Regions from separate parts of the Streptomyces sp. NPDC002730 genome, predicted to be linked through region 2. Evidence: predicted binding sites of a transcription regulator. Region 2 holds the regulator's gene; the other holds the start of a gene.

Region 1 (15,188 bases), on a different contig from region 2:
CGGCTGGGAGCCGCGCCTGGCCCGTACTGTCACGCGGCCGTGCGGCGGGGAGTGCTTGACGGCGTTGTCGATCAGATTGGCCACCACCTGGTGCAGTCGCTCGGCGTCCGCGTGTGCGGTCAGCTCGGGCGGCGACACATCCAGGTGCAGATGTACGTCCGTACGCGTGTGGTTGCCTGACCCGGAGGTCAGACCGCGCTGGGCGGCGGCCAGATTGGCCTCCTTCAGCACACCGGAGAGGTACGGCCAGACCTCGAAGCGGCGGGCCCGCAGCGTGACGACGCCGTTGTCGAGCCGGGACAGATCGAGGAGCGTCTCCACCAGGCGGCCCAGGCGCTCGATCTGCTTGAGCGCGGTGCGCATCGTCTCCGGGTCTGCGGCGGACACCCCGTCCACGACGTTCTCGAGCACGGCGCGCAGCGCGGCGATCGGCGTGCGCAGCTCGTGCGAGACGTTCGCGACCAGCTCCTTGCGGTGCTGGTCCACGGCCTCCAGATCGTCGGCCATGCGGTTGATGGTGGAGGCCAGGTCGCCGAGCTCGTCACGGCGGTCGGCACCGCGCACCCGGCGTGTGTAGTCGCCGTGCGAAATGCCCTTGGCGACGGTGTTCATCTCATCCAGCGGCGCGGTCAGGCTGTGCGCCACGAACTGGGTGATCAGGAGGGTCGCTATCACCGAGAACACCGTGATGAAACGGAGCTCGGTCTCGGTGCGCAGAGCGACCACGAGCAGACCGGTGGTGATGAAGACCGAGACGACGACGAGCGTTCCGAGCTTGGTCTTGATCGAGATGGAAACGGAGCGCAGCCGGCTCCGCCGGTTGCGCAGCCCGTTCCAGGGCCGCCGCCGTCTCATGGCCGCCGCCTCATGGTGCCGGCGTCTCCAGCGCGTAGCCGACGCCGTGGACGGTACGGATCCGCTCGGCGCCGATCTTGCGGCGCAGGGCCTTGATGTGGCTGTCGACGGTCCGGGTGCCCGAGGCGTCCGCCCAGTCCCACACCTCCGCGAGCAGCTGCTCGCGGGAGAGGACCGCGCGCGGCGTGTTCGCCAGGCAGACCAGCAGATCGAACTCGGTGGGTGTGAGATGTACGTCCTCGCCGCGCACCCGGACCCGGCGCTGGGCGTGGTCGATCTCCAGCTCGCCGAGGCGGAGGATCCCGCTGCGCGGCGTCACGGCGGCGAGCGCGGCGCGCTCCACCCGGCGCAGCAGCACATGCACCCTGGCCGCGAGCTCCCGCATCGAGAACGGCTTGGTCATGTAGTCGTCCGCGCCGACACCGAGGCCGACCAGCATGTCCGTCTCGTCGTCGCGCGCTGTGAGCATCAGCACGGGGACGGGACGCGTCGCCTGGACCCGGCGGCAGACCTCGAGGCCGTCGAAGCCCGGCAGCATCACATCGAGAACCATCAGATCGGGCTGCCAGGCCTCGGCGGCGTCGACGGCGGCCGGGCCGTCCACGGCCGTCTGCACCAGAAAGCCCTCTGCCCGTAGACGGGCGGCGATGGCGTCGACGATCGTCGCGTCGTCCTCGACGACCAGCACCCGGCGCTGGGCGCCGGGCGTGGCCGCGACGCCGTTGTGCGTGGTGTGTGTCTGCTCCATCGCCCCGCCCCTGTACGCGTTCTCGCGAGCTGCATGCTGATGTGGATGCCGAAGTAGATGCCGTGTGTAGGTGAGCAGCGTAAGGGCAGTTACGGCATCCCGGCTACGCAGGGCGAACACCGAGGTGGACCACGTCGGGGACTCCTCGGGCAACCCGGATCTCTTCGGTTGTAACCCCGGTGAATCCGGCATTCCGCAACGCATCCTCAAACGCGGAGGAGGGCTGCGCGGACCACACGGCGAGGATTCCGCCCGGCTCCAACCGGCCCTGGCAGGCGGCGAGTCCGGACGGTGAGTAGAGGTTCTCGTTGTCGTCGGTGACGGTCCAGTCGGGTCCGTTGTCGATGTCGAGGCAGAGGGCGTCGTAGCGGTCCGTAGTGGTGCGGAGATACGTGACGAGGTCCGTGTGCAGGATCACGCTGCGGGGATCGGCGAGGGCGTCGCGGGAGATCGCGGCGAGGGGGCCCGTGCGGTGCCAGTCGATGATCGCCTGCTCGCGCTCGACGACGGCGATACGGCGCCAGCGGGGGTTCTCCGCGGCACGGGCCAGCGAGAAGCCGACGCCGAGACCCCCGATGAGCACCGACGGTGCAAGGTGGCCGGCGAGCGCGTCGAGGGCCGCGTCGACGAGCAGACGCTCGGAGCGGCCGTCGGAGGTGTCCATCAGGAAGCACCCGTTGGCGATGATCTCGTGATGCTCGCCACGCTGCCGCAGCACGACCTCCCCGTACGGCCCCTCGCGCCGGTCCAGGGTGACGGGGCCGTCGGTATGGAGCGGCATGGCGGTGACCTCCGGGCAAGGGGTCTCCCCGCCGAAGGCGGGGGAGCGGTCGGACGCGTTGCGGTGGCCATAGTGGCGCCATGGGGCGAGAGGGACAAATGCTTTCCGGGCCGGTGCGGTTCACCGCCGATTCACAGCCGGGCCACAGCGGGATCACAGACCGCTCGGCAAGACCTGACGTGCGCACGACGCTCGAGGTGGGATCAAGGTTGCCTCATGTGGCGCAGGTCATAGACGGGGGTGATGGTGATCGCGTTGGGTGGGGGTTCGTTCGGGGCTTGACGAGAGGGGCCTCACGCGTGGAACAGCTGACGACGCGCGATCCGGTCAAGGGCCAGGAGCTGCTGGGCGGCATCCCGGCCCAGCCCACGGCGCCGACGCGGGTCGCGACGCCTGCCCTCCCGTCCGCACCCAGGCCCGTCCCGTGCCCGCGGCTGCCCCTGTGGCGGCAGGCGCTCCAGTTGCTGCCCACGCCGACCGGGACGCCGTTCACCTTCTGCTACGTCCTCGTACTGCTCACCACGTCGCTCTTCGCGCAGTACGGAGACCCCGCGATCGTCTCCTCGCTGCTCCGTGGCTCCAGTACCGACGTCGCCCACTTGGTGGACACCCCCCTGCTCGTTCTCGGCGCCAGCGCGCTGTGGGTCGCGGGTGGTCTGCTGGGCCCGTACGCGATCGCGTTCCTGTTCACGCTCACCGCGCTGGAACGCCGCATCGGCGGCTGGCGCGCCGCCGGAGTCTTCCTGGTCGGCCATGTCGCGGCGACGCTGGCCACGGAGATACCGGTCGCGGTCTCGGTGGCGACCGGACATCTGCCCGTCAGCTCCCTGCACCGCCTCGACTACGGCATCAGCTTCGGTCTGATGGCGAGCATCGGCGCCCTGGCCGGACTGCTCCGCCCGGTGGCTCGCGGCACGCTCCTCGGCTGTGTGTCCCTGATCCTCGTCCAGGACCTGCTCGCCCTCGAGGATCCGCTCACCAACTGGGGCCATCCGCTGGCACTGCTGGCCGGAATCGCCTGCTGGCCCGCGGTGGGCCGCTGGTCGGCGCGGCGGGAAGAGTCCGTGCTCCACGGCCGATGAGTTTCTCCGGCGCCGGCCGTCCTGATGGGTAGACCGGCGAACAGGAGACCGAAGTGAGCAGCAACCACGCAAAGACTCGCGTCACCCAGGTGCGTACGGTGTCGATCCCGGTCACGGACCAGGACCGGGCCCTTGAGTTCTATGTCGGCACGCTGGGCTTCGAGAAGCGCGTCGACACGCCCTTCGGAGCGGGCGAGCGCTGGATCGAGGTCGCGCCCTGGGGGCGGAGACCTTGCTCGCGCTCGTCGCCGCGACCGATGACCTGCCCGCCGGCGTCGAGACGGGCATCCGCCTCACGACCGAGAACGCGGACGCCGACCACGCGGCCCTGCTGGCCGCAGGTGTGGACGCCGGCCCCGACGTGCTGCGCTGGGGCGGCGGAGTGCCGGCGGTGTTCCTCTTCCGCGATCCGGACGGCAACACGCTCCGGATCGTCGAGCGCAGCTGACCGCCCCGGTGGGACCGGTCTCAGTCCTGCGGGAGTGCGGCGAACACCGCCCGCAGGGCCGGCGGCCGTGTCGTGTCGTCGGTGGTGACGGTGTGACCGGCGTACGTGAGCCGGTAGGTGAATCCGTCCGCGATCGGGCTGCCTGTGGCCTCGCGGGGCAGGCGGGCGAAATCCGCCTTCTCCAGGGCCGTGCGCAGCTCGGTCAGCTCGGCGGGTGTCATCCGGCCGGTCCGGGCGGGTCCGGTCCTCGAGGACGTGGTGTAAGTGCCGTCGTCCCGGACCACCAGCGTGTCATGTACGCCGGCGATGCCGCCGGTGACCGTCATCCCGACCAGCGGCCGCGCCGGAGCAGTGGTCGCCGAGGGCGACGGTGCGGGCGAGGCGCTCGCTGATTCCGCCGGGCCCGGCGACCCGGCGCCGCCGCCTCCCGCGCACCCCGCCGTCAGGGCGGCGGCCAGCAGCACACCCGCCGTACCGCACCGAGCCCGTGTGATCAGTCGCATGTGCCCACCTGTCGTCCGTACCGCACCCGTACGTGCCCGCAGTATCTCCTCCGGCGCCCCGACCGGTCAGGCGTACGGGGCAGCCGGTCGCGCGTACGGGTCGGGCGCATGGGTCGGCCGGTCGCGCGTACGGGTCGGCCGGTCGGGCATACGGGTCAGCCGGTCGGGTCGTAGTAGAGGCTGACCAGCGGGGCCTGCGTCCGCCAGCCCAGCGACTCGTACAGTGCCCGCCCCTCCGGTGTCGCGCCCAGCACCCCGATGCCCGCGCCCTGTTCGACCGCGGCGTTGTGGAGCGTACGCATCACCAGGCTGCCGAGCCCCTTGCGCCGGTGCGCCGACGAGGTCTCCACCTGGTCGGCGACGGCGGTGGCGCCGGTCGGTGCGATCTGGCCGCGGGCGGCGAACGAGCAGTCCGCGGCGACCACCAGGACGCGGGTGACGCCGCCGCGGGACCAGGTCTTGAGGGAGTAGCCGTCGGGCACGGCGGTCTCGGTACGGCGGAGCTCGGCCCACATCAGCCAGCCCGGCTCGTCGACCTTCCAGCCCGGCCCGGCCCAGGAGAGGACGGAATCGGGGTCGGCGAACACCTTGAGCCAGACGCTCGGGGCCGCGACCGCGTCGGCGATCTTGCGGACCGTCGCCTCGTCGTCGGCGGTCAGCACATGGCGCGTGGCGTGTTTTACCTGGCCCACGTCGACGCTGAACCCCCAGGGTTCGGCGACGGGATCCGCCGCGCCGCGCGAGGCGACCCAGCCGTGGACCCAGGCCCGGACGGTCTCGGCGGTGGACTCGAAGGTCATCCGTACTCCTCGGGCAGCTGGATGCGTAATAGACAAAATCGATGATTGGCTATTACATCGCGAGGAGCCTCGCCTCGCGAGAGCTGATCGCTGACAGCGAACAGGTCCGGGGGAACATCTCCAGGGCGCCGTGCATTGAGTCCATAAAGCTCAACTTGACTGCCATAGGGGAGATCATGGCTTCGACGTCCACACCGCTCACCCTGCCCGTGCTGCCGCTCGACGACGAGGTCGTGCTGCCCGGAATGGTGGTGCCGCTCGACCTGTCCGACACCGAGGTGCGCGCCGCGGTGGAGGCGGCCCAGGCTGCCGCCCGCTCCAGCGGTGAAAGCAAGCCGAAGGTGCTGCTTGTTCCGCGGGTCGACGGCTCGTACGCCGGGACCGGTGTGCTCGGGACCGTCGAGCAGGTGGGCAGGCTCTCCGACGGCGACCCCGGCGCGCTCATCCGCGGCCGCGGCCGCGTGAAGATCGGCGCGGGCACCACGGGACCCGGCGCCGCGCTCTGGGTCGAGGGCGCCCAGATCGACGAGAGCGTGCCCAACCCCCTGCCGGGCTCGGTCGCCGAGCTCGTCAAGGAGTACAAGGCGCTCGCCACCAGCTGGCTGAAGAAGCGCGGCGCATGGCAGGTCGTGGACCGGGTCCAGCAGATCGACGATGTCTCGCAGCTCGCCGACAACTCCGGCTACTCGCCGTTCCTCACCACCACTCAGAAGATCGAACTGCTCGAGACGGCCGACCCGGTGGCCCGCCTCAAGCTCGCCACCGATCAGCTGCGTGAACACCTCGCCGAGCAGGACGTCGCCGAGTCCATCGCCAAGGACGTCCAGGAGGGCGTCGACAAGCAGCAGCGCGAATTCCTGCTGCGCCGTCAGCTCGAAGCCGTACGCAAGGAACTGCGCGAACTCAACGGCGGGACCACCGACGCCGCGGACGAGTCCGACGACTACCGCACCCGCGTCGAGGCCGCCGACCTCCCCGAGAAGGTGCGGGAAGCCGCCCTCAAGGAGGTCGAGAAGCTGGAGCGGTCCAGTGACCAGAACCCCGAGGGCTCCTGGATCCGCACCTGGCTCGACACCGTCCTGGAGCTGCCCTGGAACGAGCGAACTGATGACACTGCCGAGCACAACATCCAGGGCGCCAAGGCGATCCTGGACGCCGAGCACGCGGGCCTGCAGGACGTGAAGGAGCGGATCACCGAATACCTGGCGGTGCGCAAGCGGCGCGCCGACCGGGGGCTCGGCGTGGTCGGCGGGCGGCGCGGGGGCGCGGTGCTCGCGCTCGTCGGCCCGCCAGGCGTCGGCAAGACCTCACTCGGCGAGTCCGTGGCGCACGCGATGGGCCGGAAGTTCGTCCGGGTCGCGCTCGGCGGTGTACGGGACGAGGCGGAGATCCGCGGCCACCGGCGTACGTACGTCGGCGCGCTGCCCGGTCGTATCGTCCGCGCCATCAAGGAGGCCGGCTCGATGAACCCGGTCGTCCTGCTCGACGAGATCGACAAGGTCGGCTCCGACTTCCGCGGCGACCCGGCCGCGGCGCTGCTCGAAGTCCTGGACCCGGCGCAGAACCACACCTTCCGCGACCACTACCTGGAGGTCGAACTCGATCTGTCCGACGTGGTGTTCCTCGCCACGGCGAACGTCCTGGAAGCCATCCCGGAGGCGCTGCTCGACCGGATGGAGCTGGTCAGGCTCGACGGCTACACCGAGGACGAGAAGGTCGTCATCGCGAGGGACCACCTGCTGCCGCGCCAGCTGGAGCGGGCGGGACTGGAGCCCGGCGAGGTGACCCTGGACGACTCGGCGCTGCGCAAGCTCGCCGGCGAGTACACCCGGGAAGCGGGCGTGCGCAACCTCGAGCGTTCGGTGGCCCGGCTGCTGCGCAAGGTGGCCTCCCAGCACGAACTGGGCGAGCAGGAGCTGCCGTTCACGATCGGCGCCGAGCAGCTGCGCGGTCTGATCGGACGGCCGCACCATGTGCCCGAGTCCGCTCAGGACCCGTCCGAGCGCCGTACGGCCGTGCCCGGTGTGGCCACGGGCCTCGCGGTCACCGGCGCGGGCGGCGACGTCCTGTTCGTCGAGGCCTCGCTGGCCGACCCGGAGACGGGCGCGGCGGGACTGACCCTCACCGGCCAGCTCGGCGACGTGATGAAGGAGTCCGCGCAGATCGCACTGAGCTTCCTGCGCTCGCACGGCGCGGAACTGGAGCTGCCGGTGGCCGATCTGAAGGACCGGGGCGCGCATATCCACTTCCCGGCGGGCGCGGTGCCCAAGGACGGTCCGAGCGCGGGCATCACGATGACGACGGCGCTCGCGTCGCTGCTCTCCGGACGCCAGGTGCGTACGGATGTGGCGATGACCGGAGAGGTGTCGCTGACCGGACGGGTGCTGCCGATCGGCGGTCTGAAGCAGAAGCTCCTTGCCGCGCACCGAGCCGGTATCACGACCGTTGTCATCCCCAAGCGGAACGAGGCGGACCTGGACGACGTCCCGGCCGAGATCCTGGACAAGCTCGAGGTGCATCCGGTGACGGATGTCCGCCAGGTCCTGGAGATCGCGCTGTCTCCGGCCGAGGTGCCGGTGGCGGCCGCGGCCTGACGGTCCGACGGCAGGGCCCGGTGGTGTGCCACACCACCGGGCCCGAGCGCTGTCCGCCGACCGGGCCCGAGCGCAGCGTCCGCCCCGTCCCGAGCGCTGTCCGCCCGCCGCCGCGGGCTACCCCTTCGCAGCCTTCTCGTACAGCTTGCGGGCATCGGCGTTGAAGCGGACCGCGGTGGTGACGCTGTCCGTGTCGCCGCCGCTGGTCACCCCGATCAGCTGGCCCGGATGCTTGGGATCCCGGTAGTCGGCGAGCCAGGGGCCGCCGCTCGTGCCGTCCCAGAAGCCTGAGCAGTCCATGCGTACGGACCCGGCGAGTGCCGGATCCTGCTGGGTGTCGGTGGTGCAGGAGATGGGCTTGTTGGCCGGGTTGTGGTCCGGGTTGGGGTAGCCGACGACCGTGACCCGGCGGGTAGCGGCAGAGGCCCAGTCGACGGGGGTGCCGCCCACGACCTCCTGGACGTTGCGGCCCTTGGCGTCCGGCTCCACGGTCAGGAAGGCATAGTCCACGGAGTCGGAGTCGTCGGTGACCTTGCGCCAGCGGTCGTCCACCTGGATGGCGCGGACCTTCCAACGCCCGTACGGCGCTTTGCCCGCACCCGCCCCGGTGAAGCCCGGCGCGAAGCTGAAGTTCTCCAGGTAGCTGCCGTACTCGAAGACACAGTGCGCGGCGGTGGCGATGACATTGCCCTTGGGGCTGTCCACGACGCTCGCGGAACAGAAGTGTTCGCCGTCCTTGTCGAGCAGCACCCCGGCGGACGACAGACCCGCGAACGGAGTCGCGGAGGACTGCGGCTCGGGCGGGTCCGGCAGCTCGGCGGGCTTGCTGCCCGTATCGGCGGAGACCGGCCCGCCGCACGCCGTAGCGGCGGCGAGCAGGGCTATTGCGGGCCACCTCAGCAGCCTCATCGGGCGAGCGATCCACTTCATCCGGCCATCTTGCCTGTTTACGGCTGTCAGTCCAGCCACCCTCGCAAGGTCGCCTGCGCTCCCGCCTGAAAGCGGGTCTCCGCGCCCAGCGTCTCCAGCAGGCGGCTGATCCTTCGGCGCGCCGTGTGGACATGGACGCCGAGACGGCGTGCGATCGCCTCGTCCTTGAGCCCGGCGGCGAGCAGTCCGAGGAGCTCCTTCTGCGCCGTGGGCAGCGAGCCGCAGCTGCTGGCGGAGCCGCCGAGCGGGGTGGCCCGCTCCCACACCGTCTCGAAGAGCGGCACCAGTACGTTGCCGAGCAGAGCGTCGCCGATCACCAGGGCCGAGGCCGTCGGGTCAGCCGCGTCGGCCGGCGGGAGCAGCGTGATCCGGCGGTCCACGGCGATCAGTTTGGTGGGGACCGCGGTCGCGACGCGGGCCCGCAGCCCCTGCTCGACAAGGCCGGTCAGCGAGCGCATCCGGCCCGGGTAGCCGAGCCCGTCCCGGTCCAGGACGGTCCGCACCTCCACCCCGCGGTCCAGGAGGGCCTCGATGTCCAGGCACGGGGTGCGGGAGTTGTCGTCCCCGCGGGGGCCCTTCACATACGGCGGACGGTCCAGGATCGCGACCTCGCGCTCCGCCGACGCCAGCAGATACTCCGCCCGTTCGCCGATCTCCTTGGGGCCCGTCACCACCTCGATACCGCCCTCGGGGGCGCTGGGCGAGCCGGACATCAGCCGGCCGGCGAGCTGGTCCGCGCTCATCCGTAATCGCTCCAACTCGGCCGAACGTAAGTGGAGTTCGGCCTGACGGCGGTGGATGAGGGTACGGATGGCCGCGGCCGGCGCGGCCGGATGCGGCAGTCCGCCCCCGTCGGCGGGCAGCGCGATGCCGTGCTCGACGAGATGGCCGAGCGCCCGGTCAAGACGCTCGCGTGGCAGCCCCAGCAGGCGCGCCAACTCCTCGGCCCCGGCGGCCCGTTCCTTGAGCAGTGCCTCGTAGGTGCGTTCTTCGGCCTTACCCAGGCCGAGGGTGTGCAGTTCCCCCTCGCTCATGCGTCGGATTCTCACTCTGTCTTCACGGGCCACACAAGTGTGCGTGTCCACTTGTCAACCTGCCGACCACATTGTTCGGTTGGCGTCCCACCGGTTGCATGGCCATGACCACCTTTACGGCTGACCAGCACGTGGGAGGGGTACGTACTGTGCGCAAGCCCAGTTCACGCACGCAGAGACCGGGCATTACCAGGGGGACCGGTCTCGCCGCACTGCTCGGAGCGGCAGGATTGCTGCTCACCGCGATACCGGCCCAGGCGGTAACCCCGCCGGCCGCCGCACCGCCCGGCGACGTTCTTCCGGGCGCCCGAACCGCCACTCCGTCGCTCGTCGACGGCATCCGGGAGGCAGCCGACGCCAAGGCGAGCCCGGCCGACGCGGCCCGCGGCCATCTCGCCGCCAAGGAGAGCCGCTACAGGATCGCCGACGCCCGGCGCGATCTCACGCCGCTGCAGACCGTCAAACACGGCGCGGAAGAGACCGTACGGCTTCAGCAGAAGCACCACGGCATCCCGGTGTTCGGTGGAGAGTACGTCGTACGGATGGAGTCCAAGGGCGGCAAGCGCGTCGTCACCGGCACCTCCGGCAAGTACTTCACCGGCCTGAAGACCGGCACCAGGGCGAGCGTCAGCGAGGACACCGCGGTACGCCGCGCGGTCTCGGCCACCGCCGCCCGCCTCGGTGGCAAGACGCTGAGCAAGGCCGACGCGGTACACCGCAAGGGGGCCAAGTCCGCGAAGGCGGCCGCACTCAGCGGCACCGCGGGCGGCCTCGTGGTGATCCCGCGCGGCGAAGGCGTGCTCGCGTACCACGTGACCGTACGCGGCACGAACCCCTCCACCGGCGAACCGGTGCTGCAGCAGGTCTACATCGACGCCGGCGCCGGCTTCCCGGTGCTCCAGTTCAGCGGCATCAAGACCCTCACCGCGCCGAAGGCGGCGGCGTCCTCCGCGGCCGCCAAGGCCGCTCCGAAGGCAGGAGCGGCGGCTGCCGACGCCGACCCGGCCGCCGGCGTCAAGGGCACCGGCGTCAAGCTGGACGGCGCCAAGGTCGACCTCGACGTCCACCTCGACACCACCGCCAACCAGTACGTGATGATCGACTCGTCGCGTATGACGGCCACCACCAAGAACACCCTCACCACCTGGGACGCGCGCGGCCGCGACGTCTCCGAGGTGGCGGGCGTCTGGCCCGGCGGGCTGAAGGAATTCGCCGACCCGGCTAAGGACTTCGGCAAGGGGGCCACCGAGTCGGGCGCGGTCGACGCGCACTGGGCGGCCGGCAAGGTCTACGACTACTACCGGAACAACCACGCCCGCGACAGCCTCGACGGCCGCGGCATGACGATCAACTCCCTGGTCGGTGTGACCGAGTTCGGCTCGCCGTACGTCAACGCCTTCTGGGACGGCCAGAAGATGGTCTACGGCAGCGGGGACGACGAGTACAAGCCGCTCTCCGCCGACCTCGACGTGGTGGGCCACGAGATGACCCACGGTGTCGTCGAGAACACCGCCAACCTGGTCTACGCAGGCCAGTCCGGAGCGATGAACGAGGCGCTCGCCGACTACTTCGGCAACGCCATCGACACCGCCGCTTCCGGCATCTCCATGGACGACCCGGACTCCGGCCTGATCGGCGAGGACCTCTGCCGTACGGCGAAGCCGCGCGCCTGCGCCTTCCGCAACCTCAACGACGGCGCGAGCACCTCGAAGAACTTCCTCGGCATCACCTTCGGCACCGACAACGGCGGCGTCCACCTCAACTCCACCATCTTCTCCGGCGCGCTGTGGGACCTGCGCCAGGACGTGGGCGGGGAGCTCGCCGACCGGATCGTCTACAAGGCGCTGTCCGAGTACATGACGCCGCTCGACGGCTTCACCGACGGGCGAAACGCCGTGCTCGCCGCGGCCAAGGACCTCGGCGTCAGCGCGCAGCAGCTCAACACCGCGAAGCGCTCTTTCAACGCCCACGGCATCGTGCCGGGCTGGGAGGACGCGCTCGGTGTCGACTCCGACCAGCTGCTCGGCAAGGTCAACACCGCCGGCACCGGAGCCCAGGCGGGCGGCGGCTGGTGGACCGTCTCACAGTCGAACGACGACGGCTCGGAGCCGTACTCCGTCTATTCCGGCCGTACGGACGGCAAGGGCGCGCCGAAGCTGATGAGCCCCAACGACGGCCGCTACCACGTCTATCCGGCGACCGACGGAAAGACGGTCGTCTGGGCGGCGTACGGCGCGACCAGCCTCGACATCCTCTCCCGTCCGATCGCGGGCGGCCCGATCAAGAAGCTGTACACCTCGTCCAGCGACATCAGCGGTCTGCGGGTCGAGAACGGCGTGGTCGTCTTCGAGACACTCGGGTTCTTCGAGCGGCATGTCCAGTATCTGCGTCCCGGTGACCGTCAGCCCACCACTGTGGACGGCGGCGGCTTCGAGATCCTCACCGCCCTTCCCGCGATCAAGAACGGGAAGCTCGCGTACGCCAAGCTCTATCCGACCACCACGGAGTACAAGCTCGGCGTCGAGGTCTACGACCTGAAGACCGGCAAGGCCACGCTCACCGAGCAGCTCGGTGACCCGCAGGTACTCGGCCAGACCGGCATCAACTCGTCGTACGTCTTCTCGCTGGTGGACGAGAACCTTGCCGACGAGGGCCAGATGACGGTCCGCCGCTCGGACCTGGACGGCACCGGCACGGTGGACATCAGCCCCGAGCGCAAGCCGGGCGCGCTGATCTCCTCCGACCTCACGTCCTCCGAGGACGCGGTCACCGTGAACGGCGCGCTGCCGGGCACGGCGCTCCGCAATGAGTCGCTGCCGAAGCTGTGGCAGCTGACCACGGACGGCTCGCGCCGGGAGCGGGTCTCCTGCAACCGTGGCGAGCAGATCTCGCCGGCCGCGGTCTCCGGCAGGCAGGTGGTCTGGATCGACGGCACAACGGGCTGGACCGACCTGGTCACCCGCGACCGGCCGGCGGGTCTGTGCGGCTGACGGTTCTGTGATGATCTCTCCGTGAGAGACGGACCCCCGGCGCCCGTGCGCCGGGGGTCCTTCAGAATGGTTCCATGAACACCGTGCCCGGACAGAGTGAGGACCGCGCCCTGCAGGCCGACTGCGAGAGCTGCTTCGGGCTGTGCTGTGTCGCGCTGCCCTTCACCGCGTCGGCCGATTTCGCGGTCAACAAGGACGCCGGAAAGCCGTGCCGCAATCTGCGGACGGACTTCCGCTGCGGTATCCACACCCGGCTGCGGCAGAGCGGCTTCTCCGGCTGCACCGTGTACGACTGTTTCGGCGCCGGACAGAAGGTCTCCCAGGTCACCTTCGGCGGCAAGGACTGGCGGCAGGCACCGGAGACCGCGCAGGAGATGTTCGCGGTGTTCCCGGTCGTACGGCAGCTCCATGAGCTGCTCTGGTATCTGACCGAGGCGCTGACGCTGCGGCCGGCCCGCTCGCTGCACGGCGAGATCCGCCGGCTGCTCGGCGAGACCGAACGCCTCACCGAGCTCGGTCCCGATGCCCTCGGGAAGCTGGATGTGGCGGCGCACCGGCAGGACGTCAATGTGCTGCTGCTCCGCACGAGCGAGCTGGTCCGGGCCGAAGTCGGTCAGGCCGGACGCAAGAAGAAGGACCGCAGGGGCGCCGACCTGATGGGAGCGAGGCTGCGGGGCGCGGACCTCAGGGGCGCCAGTCTGCGGGGCGCGTATCTCATCGCCGCCGATCTCACGGGTGCCGATCTGCGACTGGCCGATCTCATCGGGGCCGACCTGAGGGACGCGGATCTCGCGGGTGCGGATCTGACGGGGAGCTTCTTTCTCACCCAGCCGCAGCTCAACGCGGCGAAAGGCGACGCGGCGACGAGGCTCCCGCCCGGGCTGGCCCGCCCCGCGCACTGGTCGTGACCAGCGGGTCGCGAGGCGGGCCTCATTGGCTCTGCTCAGCCGTTGGCGAGCGCCACGACGCGGTCGTACGCGCCGTTGAACCTGTTGTGGTCGCCGACGATCGGTCCTGACGAGGTGTACTGCCACATCGTTTGGTAGATCCAGCCGGCCGGGAGCGTGCCCGGTGTGGTGTTGTAGCGCGCGATCCACAGCGGGTTGGTCGTACCGAAGCCGCTGTAGTTGCCCGTGCACTGGGTCCACCAGCTGGTGGCGGTGTAGATGACCGCGTCGCGCCCGGTGCGTGCCCGGTAGCGGTTCAGGAAGTCGCGGATCCAGGTGACCATGCCGGACTGGCTCTTGCCGAAGCAGGCGGCGCCGTACGGGTTCCACTCGATGTCCAGCGCGCCGGGGAGGGTTTTGCCGTCGCGGGACCAGCCGCCGCCGTTGTTCACGAAGTAGTCGGCCTGTGCGGTGCCGGTCGCGGTGTCGGGGGTGGCGAAGTGGTACGCGCCGCGGATCATGCCGATGTTGTACGAGCCGCCGTACTGCTGCGCGAAGTACGGGTTCTTGTAGTACGTGCCCTCGGTGGCCTTCACGTAGGCCCACTTCACACCGCTGTTCCACAGCGCCGCCCAGTTGACGTTGCCCTGGTGGCTGGAGACGTCCACGCCTTCGGTCTGGGCGGCGCGGTTGTCGCGTGGGGCGCCGCCCTGACCGTCGTGGGCGACGACGCCCATACCCAGGTGGGCCGAACCGCGTGGGGGAGTGTCCGTGGCGCCGGCCGCTCCGGGGAGCGTGATGAGGAGGGTGAGGACTGCGAGGAGAGTGCCGGCGGCTGTCGCGAGGCGTGAGCGGCCGGTCGTTCCGGATCTGTGCACGGGCATGGCGTGCCTCCGAAGACCTCGGTGGGGGGATCTGACGATGAATCGACATGTCGTGGCGGAATATGGTGTGGACATGCCATTCATGAAGCTACGCACGTAGAACCGCACAGTGGAAGGGGGGCAGAGTGCTGCCGTTGGTCTACGCCTGCGAAATACTGGCCGAGCTGCGGCAATGGATGCCGCCGGAAGAAACTTTCAGAATCCGGAAAGCGTGCGAGGGGTGCTGACGTGCACGAAAGCGGTACGGGGAGTGAAGCGGACCCCAAGGGTGAGAGTGGTGTGGACCACGTATTCCTCGCCCTGGAGCGGGAGTTGGCTGTCTTTCTGCGCCGGGCCCGGGCGTCCTCGGGCGAAATGGCGCGCGAGGTCCACCCCGAGCTGGAGCCCGCCGCCTATGGCTTGTTCGTACGTCTGGAAGAGGTCGGGCAGCAGCGCGCCACCGCGCTCGCCGGATACTTCGGCGTCGGCAAGGCGACCATGAGCCGCCAGCTGCGCGCCCTCGAGGAGCTCGGTCTGGTGACCCGCGAACCCGATCCGGCCGACGGACGGGCCTCACTCGTCCGGCTCACCGACGAGGGCCTGGCCCGCTTCCGCCGGGTGCGTGACGCGCGCCGCGACAGCTACGTGAACAAACTGGCCGGCTGGGACCGCG
Region 2 (15,188 bases):
ACCAGCGCCTCGTGGTACCGGTACTCGTCGCGCCCACTGACACGCAGCCGACCGTCCAGGAAGAGATCCGGCGGCCCCGACCGGCCGCCCGTGAGCACGACTTCCTGTACGCCGGTGTGGACGGCGACCCGCACCTGGTGCCCGTAGACCGCGCTGCGCGCAGCCCGCTCGAAGTCGTCGACCAGGACCGCCGCAGCCGCCAGCACCGCCAGCACCGCCACATTGGCGGCGAGCAGCCACCAGCGCGAACGGGTCGTCAGATCACGGCGGAAGAGCCACAGCACAAGCAGCCCGCCCGCCACCGCGTTGACGGCTCCCGTCAGCAGCGCGCCCGTGAGCTGACCCAGCCACGGCAGCAGCAGAAACGGGAAGGCGAGTCCGCCGACGAGGGCGCCCACATAGTCGGCGGCGAACAGATCGGCCACCGTGCCCTCCGCGTCGCGCCGGGAGATGCGCTGGATCAGGGACATCAGCAGCGGGATCTCGGCGCCGATCAGCACGCCGATGGCCAGGGAGAACACGACCAGCACGAACCGGGACTCGCCGATCCAGGCGAAGGAGGCGTACAGCACCATGGCCGAGCAGCCGCCGATCAGGGCCAGCGCGGCCTCCAGCAGACCGAAGCCGACTGCGGCCCGGCAGCGCAGCCGCTTGGCGAGCAGCGAGCCGACGCCCATCGCGAAGACCATCACCGAGAGGACGACGGATGCCTGGGTGACGGAGTCGCCGATCAAGTACGAGGCGAGGGCGACCAGTTCGAGCTCGTACACCAGTCCGCAGGCGGCGCAGACGAAGACCGCGACCAGCACCAGATACCGGCCGGCGTTCGGGCGGACGGGCAGCCGCAGCACGCTCTCGGGCGGTGAGGTCGGCCGCTGGTCGATCATGTTTGTAACGCTACGTCACTGCACACCTTCACTCTGTCACCCACAAGGGTGCGACTACAGCAGGGCCGGCATACGGGCACCGACACGCGTTCGGGTGACAACGAGGCGCCCCTCCTGCGGATAGGCGTGCCAGGTGCGCCACCGCACCTGGTCATCGAACCGCTGTGCCAGCATCGCGGTGAACGCGTGCGGCGAGCCGGGAAAGGTGCCGGCCAGTCCGTTCGGGTGGTCGGCGACCAGCGCGAGCAGCTCCTGCGCGCGCCCCGCGAACGACCCCTTCGTGAGCGTTTCGACATGGGCCGCGAACTCGTACTCCCAGTCGCCGAGCCGCTTGGCCACGCCGAGCGGCAGCGGGGTACTGCTGCCGCGCATACAGGCGACGGTCTCGGAGCAGTTGCCCCGCTCCTCCTCCAGCAGCACTTGATGGGAGGCGCCCAGCAGTCTCAACTGCAGTTTCGCACCCGACAGTTCGAGATCGAGTACGGCCAGGGCAGGGAGCGGCTCCCGGCCCAACGCCCAGGCGAGGTCGTCGGCACTGGTGTCGGAATAGGCGGTCTTGAGGGTCGTGAGCATGGGTCGGCTCCGCAAACACGCTTCGGCAGGTGGACACGTGGACCGGGGGCGCCCCGGAGGGGGGAAGGTCAAAAAAGCGGGGAACGCCTGCTCGGGTCCACATGAGGAACGAGGGGCTGGATGGTTCCTACAGGTTCCAACAGCGAGGGAATCATGAACTACGCGGCACCCACAGCGCTTTTACCCAACTTGGTTGGGTTTCCATCCCCTCGGGGGCCTTACAGTTCAACTGTTCAACAAAAAAGGGTCGACAGGGTCCGACAACGGTGAGCCGTGGAGCGTGCCGCGCGGCGGCCGACGGAGCAGCCAACAAGGAGGCACCCGGCGGGAGTTCACCCGCCGGGTGCCATCAGTGGTCGCGGACCGGCTGCCCCGTGTCAGCTGCCTCCGCCACCGCATCCGCCCCCGCCACCGCCACCGCAGGACGAGGAGCCACCCCCGCAGGACGAAGAGCCCCCGCAGGACGAGGAGCCGCCGCAGGACGCGCCGCCGCCGCCCGCCCACCAGCTGCCACTGCTGCCACCGGCCCCGCCGCGCCGACGGCTCTTGACCGTCCTGACCCTGCTGTTCTTCTTCGCGTGTGCCTTGCCGGCCATGATCACAGCGAAGACGAAGACGACCAGCAGAATCCCGAAGAAAGCTGCCATTGCTCTCACCGTCCTTCCGTTCCCCCGAAGCGAGCCCCCCGCGTCTTTGCGTGACCGCTTCTTGTGTGAGAGGGGGATGCCCCTGGCTCCGAAGACCCAAAGCAGACTTGAGCAACTCCAGAGCTTGGGCACAGGATGTCGGCCATGACTGGACGCGAACCCGGACCACGACCGCTGCTCAACCGCCGACTGGCGGAATTCGGCACGACGATCTTCGCGGAGATGTCGGCGCTGGCCGTACGGACGGGGTCGATCAACCTCGGTCAGGGCTTCCCCGACACGGACGGCCCCGAGGAGATCAGGGAAGCGGCGGTACGGGCGCTGCGCGACGGCCGCGGCAACCAGTACCCGCCGGGTCCCGGGATCCCCGAGCTGCGCACCGCGATCACCGACCATCAGCAGCGGCGGTACGGCCTGTCGTACGACCCCGACACGGAGGTCCTGGTCACGGCGGGGGCGACGGAGGCGATCGCGGCGGCGCTGCTCGCGCTGGTGGAGCCGGGCGACGAGGTCATCGCGCTGGAGCCGTACTACGACTCGTACGCCGCGTGCATCGCGCTGGCGGGCGGGACGCGGGTACCGGTGACACTGCGGCCGCGGGACGGCTCGTACCACCTCGACCTGGACGAACTGCGGGACGCGATCACCGACCGGACCCGGCTGATCCTGCTCAACACGCCGCACAATCCGACCGGCACGGTGCTCACGCGCGAGGAGCTGGCGGCGATCGCCGCACTCGCCGTCGAGCGTGATCTGCTCGTCGTCACCGACGAGGTGTACGAGCATCTCGCCTTCGACGGCGAGCACGTCCCGATCGTGTCCTTCCCCGGGATGCGCGAGCGCACGGTGACCATCTCCTCGGCCGGCAAGACGTTCTCGTTCACCGGCTGGAAGGTCGGCTGGCTGACGGCGTCGCCCGAGCTGGTCACGGCGGTCCGGTCGGCGAAGCAGTTCCTGACGTACGTGTCGGCGGGGCCGTTCCAGTACGCGGTGGCCGAGGCGCTACGGCTGCCGGACACGTACTTCGAAGACCTGCGGGACGGTCTGCGGGCCAAGCGGGATCTGCTGAGCGCGGGTCTGGTGGATGCCGGCTTCGAGGTCTACCGCCCGGCGGGCACGTACTTCGTCACCACCGACATCCGGTCCCTGGGCGAGGACGACGGCTTCGCCTTCTGCCGGGCGCTGCCGGAACGGTGCGGGGTCGTCGCCATCCCGAACGCGGTCTTCTACGACCACCGTGACCAGGGCGCGCCGTTCGTCCGATTCGCATTCTGCAAGCGTGAGTCCGTGCTCCAGGAGGCCGTGACCCGCCTGAAGGGGCTCATTAACGGCTGAACCGCCCGCTGTCACGAGTGACACGCACACCTTCAGCCGACCGGGTAAGAACCAGCACCATCTGCTGCGCAGCGCTCGCGCGCGCGCCTTGGGCGGCACAAGGTCGGGTTGACCGACCCCCTGTGCGCGCCCGGAGGTGCACCCTGTCCGCCGACACTTTCGACAGCACAGCGGCGGCGGCTGCCAGGCCCGCTCCCCGCTGGCGCGCCGCGCTGCTGAGGGCAGCCCCCGCGCTGGGGCTGTTCGCGGCGGCGCGGCTGGCCGGGCTGCTGGTGATGGCGGGCTGGGCCTGGCACATCGGGCGCTCGCCCCGGATGCTCGTGGCCCGCGCCTGGGACTCCGACTGGTACATGCTGATCGCCGAGCACGGCTACGGCCGCGTCCTGAGCTGGCCGGACGGCTCGGTCCAGAGCGATCTGGCGTTCTTCCCGCTCTACCCGGGGCTGCTGCGCGTGGTGACAACCCTGCTGCCGGTGACCAGCGGCACGGCCGGGCTGCTGCTCTCCTGGTCCGCGGCCGCGGCGGCCGCCTGGGGCATCTACGCGGTCGTCGAGCGGCTGAGCGGGCGGCGCATCGCGACCGCGGTGGTCCTGCTCTGGGGCCTGCTGCCGCACTCGATCGTGCTCTCCATGGCGTACACGGAGCCGGTGCTCACCGCGTTCGCCGCCTGGTCGCTGTACGCGCTGCTCACCCGCCGCTGGGTGTGGGCGGGCACGCTGGCGACGCTCGCCGGGCTCTCCCGGCCCAACGGGATCGCGGTGGCCGCGGCGGTGCTCGCGGTGGCGGCGTACGAGGTGTCCAAGGCGTACCGGCAAGGCGAGCGCCCGGGGTGGCGGATCTGGACGGGCGCGGCCGTGGCCCCGCTCGGCTGGTGCGGCTATGTGCTCTTCGTCGGCTTCCGCAAGGGCGACCCACTGGACGGGTACTTCGCCGTGCAGCGCGGCTGGAACTCGCGCTTCGACTTCGGGATCGGAGCTCTGAAGGTGGTGCGTGACATCGTGCTGCGCCCGGCGATGTTCCCACCCGTGGTGGCGCTGCTGATCGTCGCGGCGGCGGTGGTGCTGTTCGTGCTGTTCGCGCTGGAGCGGCCGCCGTTGGCGGTGTTCGTCTACACCATCGTGCTGGTGCTGATCACGGTCGGCGGCTCCGGCTTCTTCGAGTCCAAGCCGCGCTTTCTGCTGCCGGCCTTTCCGCTGCTGCTGCCGGTGGCCCGCGTCATGACGAAAGCCCGGCCGAGTGCGGCGGTCGTGGTGACCGTCGCGCTGGCCGGGCTGTCGTTCGCCTACGGGACGTATCTGGTGACACTGTCCCCGCTGGCGCCGTAGCCGGTGCTGCCGGGAGGCCGCTCAGGCCTCGTCGTCGGCGGGCTTCTCGTCGGCGGACTGCTCGTCCGCCGGCTCCAGGCCGAGCTGCTCCACGAGCCACTTGTCGAACTCGATCGAGGCCCGGACCCAGCTGACCGTCGACGACACGAAGTGCTCCAGGCTGACGCCCATGCCGATCAGCATCTGCGTCTCGCCGATGAGGCGGACCGTGCTGGGTGCGTCCTCGTCCTCGTCGTGGATGTGCGTGTAGACCTTCGGCCACAGGGTGCGGCGGTTCCAGTCGTCGATCGCGTCGAGGAGCTTGGGCTTGTCCTCCAGGGCGTGCGGACGGTCGTAGAAGGTCCGCACCGAGAAGACCTGCTGGTCCTCCTCGCCGCGGAACATGAAGTACGTGCGGAATTCCTCCCACGGCGCGGCGAGGTCGCCCTCGTCGTCGACGACGTACTTGAGCTCCATCTGATCGAGGAGCTGCTTGACCAGGTCCTGATCGGGAACGACGGGGCCCGCCGGTCCTGCGGCCTGCGGCTGGGGCTGGCCCCCGAAATTAGGAATCGAGGACGGATCGATGGTCACCGTGTATTTCCCTTCGTACGGTTCCCGCCATCCTCTCCCATGCCCGGCGGGGCATGGCAACCCCCGACTCACCCGATCCGCTGCAGGCTGACATTTCCGGCCGGAGCCTTTCGCCTCGGCAAGACGGACCCCGCACCGCGTCAGCCGGCCTTGCCCACGATCAGGCCGTCCTCGAAACGGTCCACCCGTACCGTGTCGCCGTCCGCGACCTCGCCCGCGAGGATCTCCTTCGCGAGGCGGTCGCCGATCGCCGTCTGCACGAGACGGCGCAGCGGGCGCGCCCCGTACGCCGGGTCGTTGCCCTCGTCGGCCAGCCACTCCAGCGCCGCCGGGGTGACCTCCAGCGAGAGCCTGCGCTCGGCGAGGCGCTGCGCGAGGCGGTCGATCTGGAGCTTCGCGATGTGCGCGAGCTCGTCGCGGGACAGTGCCGAGAAGACCACCAGATCGTCCAGCCGGTTCAGGAACTCCGGCTTGAAGGTCGCCCGGACCACCTCCAGGACCTGCTCCCGCTTCTCCTCCTCCGAGGTGAGCGGCTCGACCAGATACTGGCTGCCGAGGTTCGACGTCAGGACCAGGATCGTGTTGCGGAAATCCACCGTCCGGCCCTGCCCGTCCGTCAGCCGGCCGTCGTCGAGGACCTGGAGCAGGATGTCGAAGACCTCGGGATGCGCCTTCTCCACCTCGTCGAGCAGCACGACGGAGTACGGACGCCGCCGCACGGCCTCGGTGAGCTGGCCGCCTTCCTCGTAGCCGACGTACCCGGGAGGCGCGCCGACCAGCCGGGCCACGGAGTGCTTCTCCCCGTACTCGCTCATGTCGATGCGGACCATCGCCCGCTCGTCGTCGAAGAGGAAGTCGGCGAGGGCCTTCGCCAGCTCGGTCTTGCCGACACCGGTCGGGCCGAGGAAGAGGAACGAGCCGGTCGGCCGGTCGGGGTCGGCGATCCCGGCCCGGGTGCGCCGGACCGCGTCGGACACCGCCCGTACCGCCTCGGTCTGGCCGATCAGCCGCCTGCCCAGCTCCTGCTCCATGCGCAGCAGCTTCTGCGTCTCGCCCTCGAGCAGCCGCCCGGCCGGGATCCCGGTCCAGGAGCCGACCACGTCCGCGATGTCGTCCGGGCCGACCTCCTCCTTGACCATGGTGTCCTTGGCCGCTTCCTTCTCGGCCTCCGCCGCCTCCTCCAACTCCCGTTCCAGGCCCGGGATCTCCCCGTACAGCAGCTTGGACGCGGTGTCGAAGTCGCCGTCGCGCTGGGCCCGCTCGGCCTGGCCGCGCAGCTCGTCGAGCTTCTCCTTCAGCGCACCGACGCGGTTGAGGCCCTCCTTCTCCTTCTCCCAGCGCGCGGTAAGGCCGCGCAGCTCCTCCTCCTTGTCGGCGAGGTCGCGGCGCAGCTTCTCCAGGCGCTGCATGGAGCCCGGGTCGGTCTCGTTCTTGAGGGCGAGCTCCTCCATCTTCAACCGGTCGACGGAGCGCTGGAGTTCATCGATCTCGACCGGCGACGAGTCGATCTCCATACGGAGCCGGGAGGCGGCTTCGTCGACAAGGTCGATGGCCTTGTCGGGCAGGAAGCGCGAGGTGATGTACCGGTCCGAGAGCGTCGCGGCGGCGACCAGCGCCGAGTCCGCGATCTGCACCTTGTGGTGTGCCTCGTACCGGCCCTTGAGCCCGCGCAGGATCGCGATCGTGTCCTCCACGGACGGCTCGGCGACCATCACCTGCTGGAACCGCCGCTCCAGCGCGGGGTCCTTCTCGATCCGCTCGCGGTACTCGTCGAGCGTCGTCGCGCCGACCATGCGCAGCTCGCCGCGCGCCAGCATCGGCTTCAGCATGTTGCCCGCGTCCATGGACGAGTCGCCGCCCGCGCCGGCGCCCACGACAGTGTGCAGCTCGTCGATGAAGGTGATGATCTGGCCGTCGCTCCCCTTGATCTCGGAGAGGACGGTCTTCAGCCGCTCCTCGAACTCACCGCGGTACTTCGCGCCCGCGACCATCGCGCTGAGGTCGAGCGAGACCAGCCGCTTGTTCCTGAGCGACTCGGGCACGTCGCCCTTCACGATCCGCTGGGCGAGGCCCTCGACGACCGCGGTCTTCCCGACGCCGGGCTCACCGATGAGGACGGGGTTGTTCTTCGTACGCCGCGACAGCACCTGCACCACGCGGCGGATCTCCTGGTCCCGGCCGATGACCGGGTCGAGCTTGCCCTCGCGGGCCGCGGCGGTGAAGTCCGTACCGAACTTCTCCAGCGCCTTGTACTGCCCCTCAGGGTCGGGTGTGGTCACCCGGCGCCCTCCCCTTACCGTCTCGAACGCGGCCAGCAGCTTCTTCGCCGTGGCCCCCTGCTGGTCCAGCACCTCCCCGGTCTGCCCGCCCTTGGCGGCGATTCCGATGAGGAGATGCTCGGTGGAGATGTAGTCGTCCCCGAGCTCCTTGGCCCGCTGCGCGGCGTCGGCGATGACGGCGAGCAGCTCGCGGTTGGGCTGCGGCGGCGCGACGGTGGACCCGGTGACGCTGGGCTGCGCGGCCAGCAGACGCTCCGCCCCGGACCGTACGGCGGCCTGGTCGGCCTCGACCGCGGCCAGCAGATCGGTGATGTTCTCGTTGTCCTGGCCCGCGAGCAGCGCGAGCAGCAGATGCGTGGGGGTCAGATCGGGATGCCCCTCGGACACGGCCCGGGTGGTGGCGGCGTTGATCGCATCCCGGCTCTTGTTGGTCAGCTCGGCGTCCACTGCGGCCTCTCCTCCTCGCTGTAGGGACTCTTCCCTCAACACTGACTCATTCAACCTGCACTAAGTTGAGTCTACTTCACTCAAGTATGGAGCAGGCCAGGACATGCCGACGCGAACCCTTGCCCCCACTACCCTGCAGGGCATGGCCATCGACGTACGCAACCCCGCTCCCGAGTACCTCGCGTTCTGGCGTGAATACCATCTGTGCACGCTCACGACACAGCGTCCGGACGGCAGCCCACACGTCGTGCCGGTGGGCGTGACGTACGACCCCGAGGCCGGGCTCGCCCGCATCATCACCAACAAGAGCAGCAGGAAGGTGGCCAACATCCTGGCCGCGGACCGGCAGGGCGGGGCGCGCGTGGCCGTCTGTCAGGTCCACAGGGGGCGCTGGGCGACGCTGGAGGGGCGAGCGACCGTACGCACGGAGCCGGAGCTCATCGAGGACGCGGTACGGCGCTACGCGGAGCGTTACGAGCGGATGCCGGCGCCCAACCCGGACCGGGTGCTCATCGAAATCGCCCTGGACCGGGCGCTGGGGCGCGGCTGACGGACGCGACTGAGGGACGCGGCTGCCGCCGGCCGTCCCGCTTCCCTACGGGAGAAGCTCCGTACGGGAAAAGCACAGCGGCGCCATCGTGTTTCAGGTCCACGATGGCGCCGCTGTGTGGGGGAAGCACCTGAGCGATTTACAACGACGGGGGAACCGCTCAGGCACTGCGGGGGGTGGCGGTGGTGGTGTCGGGCTCGACCAGCTGGTGGTCCCGCTGGTCAAGATTGACGAAAATCATGCCGTACCGGATGGCACAGCGGACGGGCTGCGGAGCTCCACGGGGTCTGCGAAGGCACCGATACGCGCGGACGTCCTCATCCTCCTCGCGCGCCACGACGATCGGCTCTCCGAAGAGGGTGACCATCAACGAGTCGCCACGGTGGGGGATTGCCGTGACGAGGTCGATGAAATGCCACCCCGATCGATAGGCCGTAGCCATTTCACGCCGGAAGACCCGGTCGTCCGGTGGAACGGTCATGCGTCCGTGCGGGCCGGAGCGACACCCCAGGAGGGCTCACCAGGGGTAAGCGCCGCGTCCGCCGGTGCTACACCCCAGGAAGGCTCACCAGGGGTAAGCGCCGCGTCTGCTGCGACGAAACCCCAGGAGGGCTCACCGGGCGTTGCTGCCACAGCGTCCGCGGGAACGAAGCCCCACGAAGGTTCGCCAGGGGTTGCCGTCACAGCGCCGGCGGGAGAGCTACCCCAGGAGGGCTCGCCGGAAGCCACCGCACCGAGCGCGGCCGCCGCTATGGCAAGAGCACAAAGAGCACGAAGCGTCCTAGACATGGGTGATCTCCACCTCTTTTGATCATTCCTCCTCCCCCGCGCATAAGACGATGTCTCACTCCGAACGCTTGCACCAGCGACGGCAGGCATCATGTTCCTGTAATGCAGGAGCCTGAGGGGGTGCACATGTCATCGAAGGGGGGCGAAACGGGACACCCTCACGCAGACGGCGAGTTGTGCGAGGCGGGGAAGAATCTATACATCACCGCTCTGCGGACCGGGCGAATAGCCCGGTCAGAGGCGGAGCCCACGCCCTGTCTCTTCGATCTCGCCCTACTGCATCCGGATCCCGACGACGCTCAATGGCTCCGTCCGGTTCCGCCGACCACTGCGCTGACACAGCTGATACACCCCATCGAGCGGGAGATCCAAGAGCGCCGACGACGAACTGTCGCTCTGACCGATGCTCTTGAGCCATTCATGGCGTTCAGTGCTCAGAACTCCACCGTCCCACAAGGGATCACCGTCCTCGAGGGTCTCAACCGCATCAACACAACCCTTGACCAGGTCACCGCAGACTGTTCGGAGGAACTTCTCACGGTGCAGCCCGGCAGCGGGCGACAGCCGCACATCCTGGAGAAGGCGCTGCGCCGCGTGGAGCCGCTGATCGACCGCGGCGTACGGATGCGGACGCTCTACCAGCACACGGCCCGCCACCACCCGGCCACCCTGGCCTACATGGAGCAGGTCGGCCCGTCCGGCGTGGAGGTGCGCACGCTCGAGGAGATCATCGACCGGCTGATCATTGTCGACCGGAAAGTGGCGTTCATACCGGCAAGTAGCGACAGGCTCTCGGCACTTGAGCTACGGCACAAGGGAATCGTCGAGTATCTCGTCGGCGTCTTCGAGCAGTTCTGGCTGCACGGCATCCCGTGGGAGGAGCAGGTCTCCTACGGCCCCCCGCTGGACGGCATCACAGGCGTCCAGCGCTCGATCGCCAAGCTGCTGGTCGAGGGCCATGTGGACGAGGCCATCGCCCGGCGGCTCGGTATGAACGTCCGTACCTGCCGTGCCCATATCGCCAAGCTGGGCTCTTCGCTGGGCAGCGGCAGCCGGACCCAACTCGGTTATCTCATCGCGCAGTCGGGGATCCTGGAGCACGAAGGCTGAGGCCCACGGCGGGGCCGGCGAGAACGGCGGGATCCGGATGCCGCGGGGGCGTAGGAGGACATGAGAAGAGGGACGTAAGAAGCTGGCGTCCCGTCCCATGTTTCACACGGCTGAGGGGCCGGAGAGCGACTCGCTCCCCGGCCCCTCGGCCGTACAACTCCGGTCCTACTCGGGACGCTTGGGCCGCCAGACCACCAGCGCGCTCGCCTGCTGCACATCCTGGTACGGCACCAGATCGCGCCGGTAGGAGGCATGCACCTGCGCCTCGCGCTGCTGCATCGCCGCCGCCGCGCCGTCCACGGCCGCCGACAGCTCGACAACCCGCTGCTGGAGCGCCGCGACCTGGTTCTCCAGTTCGATGATGCGCTTGATTCCGGCCAGGTTGATGCCCTCGTCCTGCGACAACTGCTGGACGGTGCGAAGCAGTTCGATATCGCGGGCGGAGTAACGCCGACCCCGGCCCGGCGTACGGTCCGGTGAGACCAGACCCAGCCGGTCGTACTGTCGCAGGGTCTGCGGATGCAGGCCCGAGAGCTGCGCGGCCACCGAGATCACGTACACCGGCGACTCGTCGGTCAGTTCGTAAGCCCTGCTGACAGCTGAATACTGTCGGCGACGTCCGTCCATTGCGTCATGCTCCCTTCGCGGCCTGGAACAGCTCGGCCCGCGGGTCCTCCTCCGCGGTGGCTTCGCGGTAGGCCTCCAGCGCTTCCTTCGCCTTGTCGCTCAGCTCCTTGGGTACCGCGACCTCGACGGTGACCAACAGGTCGCCGCGGGTGCCGTCCTTGCGGACCGCACCCTTGCCGCGGGCCCGCATCGTACGGCCGTTGGGCGTCCCGGCGGGCAGTTTCAGCGTGACCGGGGGACCGCCGAGGGTCGGTACCTTCACCTCGCCGCCGAGCGCCGCCTCCGTGTAGGTGACGGGCACGGTGATCGTGAGGTTGTCGCCCTTGCGGCCGAAGACGGAGTGGGCGCCGACATGCACGACGACGTACAGATCGCCGCCCGGGCCGCCTCGTTCGCCCGGCGCGCCCTTGCCGCGCAGCCGGATCCGCTGGCCGTCGGAGACGCCCGCGGGGATACGGACCTGCATGGTGCGCGAGGAGCGGGCGCGCCCGCTGCCCTTGCAGACCTCGCAGGGGTCCTGTGCGATCAGGCCGCGGCCCTTGCAGTCCACGCACGGGTCGGTGAGCGAGAAGGAGCCGCTGCCGCCGCGCGAGACCTGGCCGGTGCCGACACAGGTCGGGCACACCCGAGGCGTACCGTTTCTGTCGCCGGTGCCCGAACACGCCTTGCACGCCGCCGAACTGGACATCCGCAGCGGGACCGTGGCCCCGTCGACCGCCTCGGTGAAGCTGAGCGTCACCTCGGACTCGATGTCCTGGCCACGGCGCGGCTGGGTACGCGTACCCGCGGCGCCGCCGGCGCCGCGGTTGAACAGGCCGCCGAACACATCGCCGAGGCCGCCGCCGAAGCCTCCGGCGCCACCCTGCGTCCCGCCCTGGGTGCCTCCGAAGAGGTCGCCCAGGTCGAAGTTGAAGGTGCCGCCGGGGCCGCCGGGACCTGGCCTGAAGCCACCGTTGCCGAAGAGGGCGCGCGCCTCGTCGTACTCCTTGCGCCGCTTGGGGTCGCCGAGGATGTCGTTGGCCTCGGAGATCTCCTTGAAGCGCTCCTCGGCCTTGGCGTCGCCCTTGTTGGCGTCCGGGTGGAACTCGCGGGCGAGCTTCCGGTACGCCTTCTTGATCTCAGCCTCGGTGGCGTCCTTCGGGACGCCGAGAACCTTGTAGTAGTCCTTCTCGACGAAGTCCTTCGTGCTCATCGACGTCCCTCCTCTCGGCCGGTCATTGCGTCAGCCCTCTTCCGGGCCACCGCTCTCCTCGTCGGTTGCCGTCTCGTCCTTCGGAGCCGCGCCCGGCTGGGGCTCGGCCACCGCAACCCGCGCGGGGCGGATGGTCCGCTCGCCGATGCGATACCCCGGCTGCAGGACCGCGACGCACGTGGTCTCTGTGACATCCGGTGCGTACGAGTGCATCAGGGCTTCGTGGATCGTCGGGTCGAAGGGCTCACCCTCCTTGCCGAACTGCTGCAGGCCCATCTTGGCGGCGGCCGTCTCAAGAGATTCGGCAACCGACTTGAACCCGCCCACCAGCTCCCCGTGATCACGGGCGCGGCCGATGTCGTCGAGTACGGGCAGGAGCTCGGTCAGGAGGGTCGCCGTGGCGATCTCCTTGACCGTGATCCTGTCGCGCTCCACGCGACGGCGGTAGTTCTGGTACTCGGCCTGGAGCCGCTGGAGGTCTGCCGTGCGCTCGTTGAGCGCCGTGCGGACCTGGTCCAGCTGTGCTGTCAGGCCGACGATCATTGCTGCGTCCCCTGCCGGGGCCGCCGGGCCCTCCTTCTCGGAGGACTCGGCGGATTCGGCGGCGTCGTCAGGTGTGGCGCCGGAGGGGACGTCGGGCTTCTCGTCGAAGCCCGGAGTCTCCTCGGTCACGCGGCACCACCCTTCGCGTCCTTCTCGTCGTCCACGATCTCGGCGTCGACGACGTCGTCCTCAGCCTTGGCCTGCTCCCCGGCGGGGGCGTCGGCACCGGCAGCGGCACCGCCCTCGGGCGTGGCGTTGGCGTACATCGCCTGGCCGAGCTTCTGGCTGACCGCGGCGACCTTCTCGGTGGCGGTACGGATCTCGGCCGTGTCCTCGCCCTTGAGCTTCTCCTTCAGCTCGGTGAGCGCGGTCTCGACCTCGGTCTTCACCTCGCCGGGAACCTTGTCCTCGTTGTCCTTGAGGAACTTCTCGGTCTGGTAGACGAGCTGCTCGCCCTGGTTACGGCTCTCGGCGGCCTCGCGGCGACGGTGGTCCTCGTCCGCGTACTGCTCGGCCTCCTGGCGCATCCGGTCGACCTCGTCCTTCGGCAGCGAGGAGCCGCCGGTGACGGTCATCTTCTGCTCCTTGCCCGTGCCCAGGTCCTTCGCGGTCACGTGCATGATGCCGTTGGCGTCGATGTCGAAGGCGACCTCGATCTGCGGGACCCCGCGCGGGGCCGGCGGCAGACCGGTCAGCTCGAACATCCCGAGCTTCTTGTTGTACGCCGCGATCTCGCGCTCGCCCTGGTAGACCTGGATCTGCACGGACGGCTGGTTGTCCTCGGCCGTCGTGAAGATCTCGGACCGCTTGGTCGGGATCGTGGTGTTGCGCTCGATGAGCTTGGTCATGATGCCGCCCTTGGTCTCGATACCGAGGGACAGCGGGGTCACGTCGAGGAGCAGGACGTCCTTGACCTCACCCTTGAGGACACCGGCCTGGAGCGCGGCGCCGATGGCGACGACCTCGTCCGGGTTCACGCCCTTGTTGGCGTCCTGGCCGCCGGTGAGCTCCTTGACGAGCTCGGCGACGGCGGGCATCCGGGTCGAGCCGCCGACCAGGACCACGTGGTCGATCTCGGACAGCTGGATGCCGGCGTCCTTGATGACGTTGTGGAACGGGGTCTTGCAGCGCTCGAGCAGGTCCGCGGTGAGCTGCTGGAACTGAGCCCGGGTGAGCTTCTCGTCCAGGTGCAGCGGGCCCTCGGCGGAGGCCGTGATGTAGGGCAGGTTGATGTTCGTCTCGGTCGAGGACGACAGCTCGATCTTCGCCTTCTCCGCGGCCTCGCGGAGACGCTGGAGAGCCATCTTGTCCTTGGACAGGTCGACGCCGTGACCGTTGGCGAACTGCTTCACCAGGTAGTCGACGACGCGCTGGTCCCAGTCGTCACCACCGAGGTGGTTGTCACCGTTGGTCGCCTTCACCTCGACGACGCCGTCGCCGATCTCCAGCAGCGAGACGTCGAAGGTGCCGCCACCGAGGTCGAAGACCAGAATCGTCTGGTCGTCCTTGTCGAGGCCGTAGGCCAGGGCTGCCGCGGTCGGCTCGTTGACGATACGCAGGACGTTCAGGCCCGCGATCTCACCGGCCTCCTTGGTCGCCTGACGCTCGGAGTCGTTGAAGTACGCCGGTACGGTGATGACCGCGTCGGTGACCTTCTCGCCGAGGTAGGACTCCGCGTCGCGCTTCAGCTTCTGCAGGATGAAGGCGCTCATCTGCTGCGGGTTGAAGTGCTTCCCGTCGAGCTCGATCTTCCAGTCGGTGCCCATGTGGCGCTTGACCGACCGGATGGTCCTGTCGACGTTGGTGACCGCCTGACGCTTCGCAACCTCGCCGACCAGCACCTCACCGTTCTTCGCGAAGGCGACGACGGACGGCGTGGTCCTGGCACCCTCGGCGTTGGTGATGACGGTGGGCTCTCCGCCCTCCAGAACGCTGACGACGGAGTTAGTCGTGCCCAGGTCGATGCCGACCGCACGTGCCATTTCGATTCCTCCAGCTGACTTGAGTGGATCTGGCTCAAGGATGCATGACCGGGTCGATCGAGTCAACAGACCTGAGTCGGCCCCACTCAACTTTTATCCGGCCCTTACGAGCACCCTTGCCGGTCCTTGCGGCCAAGTCCTGCGCCCAGCCTGCACCCAGGGGTCCGTGCGGGGGTCCGCGCGCGTGGCGGACCGGTTCACAAAGCGTCCATCTGCGAAAGTCATAGCCGCAAAAACGGTCAATAACTGTCAATCGTGATGAAGGGCGTGTATCCATGCCTGCAAAGCGAGCCGTCGACCTGACGGGCAGTCTGATCCTGCTGCTGCTC

The links. The regulator HspR, encoded in region 2, represses chaperone genes until heat shock. The targets are predictions, from matches to a motif close to TTGAGNNNNNNNNNCTCAA.
Region 1: lon (endopeptidase La) is a predicted target of HspR. The motif match lies at 5,353-5,371, and genes of this name have one in related genera.

Annotation. Positions count from the first base shown of each region.
Region 1 is NZ_JBIAQG010000001.1:940,284-955,471, forward strand. It holds gene ACFYXH_RS04590 (ATP-binding protein) at 1-855, opposite strand, end outside; gene ACFYXH_RS04595 (response regulator transcription factor) at 866-1,603, opposite strand; gene ACFYXH_RS04600 (spermidine synthase) at 1,707-2,384, opposite strand; gene ACFYXH_RS04605 (rhomboid-like protein) at 2,684-3,466, shown strand; partial or broken gene ACFYXH_RS04610 (glyoxalase) at 3,565-3,627, shown strand; gene ACFYXH_RS04615 (hypothetical protein) at 3,699-3,914, shown strand; gene ACFYXH_RS04620 (protealysin inhibitor emfourin) at 3,935-4,417, opposite strand; gene ACFYXH_RS04625 (GNAT family N-acetyltransferase) at 4,573-5,217, opposite strand; gene lon (endopeptidase La) at 5,394-7,811, shown strand; gene ACFYXH_RS04635 (trypsin-like serine peptidase) at 7,929-8,741, opposite strand; gene ACFYXH_RS04640 (helix-turn-helix domain-containing protein) at 8,768-9,775, opposite strand; gene ACFYXH_RS04645 (M4 family metallopeptidase) at 9,925-12,765, shown strand; gene ACFYXH_RS04650 (pentapeptide repeat-containing protein) at 12,840-13,673, shown strand; gene ACFYXH_RS04655 (lysozyme) at 13,709-14,536, opposite strand; gene ACFYXH_RS04660 (MarR family winged helix-turn-helix transcriptional regulator) at 14,765-15,188, shown strand, end outside.
Region 2 is NZ_JBIAQG010000013.1:10,734-25,921, reverse strand. It holds gene ACFYXH_RS30020 (polyamine aminopropyltransferase) at 1-887, opposite strand, end outside; gene ACFYXH_RS30015 (DUF2617 family protein) at 942-1,460, opposite strand; gene ACFYXH_RS30010 (hypothetical protein) at 1,838-2,107, opposite strand; gene ACFYXH_RS30005 (pyridoxal phosphate-dependent aminotransferase) at 2,243-3,442, shown strand; gene ACFYXH_RS30000 (hypothetical protein) at 3,565-4,767, shown strand; gene ACFYXH_RS29995 (YbjN domain-containing protein) at 4,789-5,340, opposite strand; gene clpB (ATP-dependent chaperone ClpB) at 5,481-8,066, opposite strand; gene ACFYXH_RS29985 (pyridoxamine 5'-phosphate oxidase family protein) at 8,209-8,616, shown strand; gene ACFYXH_RS29980 ((2Fe-2S)-binding protein) at 8,777-9,097, opposite strand; gene ACFYXH_RS29975 (helix-turn-helix transcriptional regulator) at 9,532-10,515, shown strand; gene ACFYXH_RS29970 (heat shock protein transcriptional repressor HspR) at 10,681-11,142, opposite strand; gene dnaJ (molecular chaperone DnaJ) at 11,147-12,334, opposite strand; gene grpE (nucleotide exchange factor GrpE) at 12,365-13,006, opposite strand; gene dnaK (molecular chaperone DnaK) at 13,003-14,859, opposite strand; gene ACFYXH_RS29950 (sugar transferase) at 15,135-15,188, shown strand, end outside.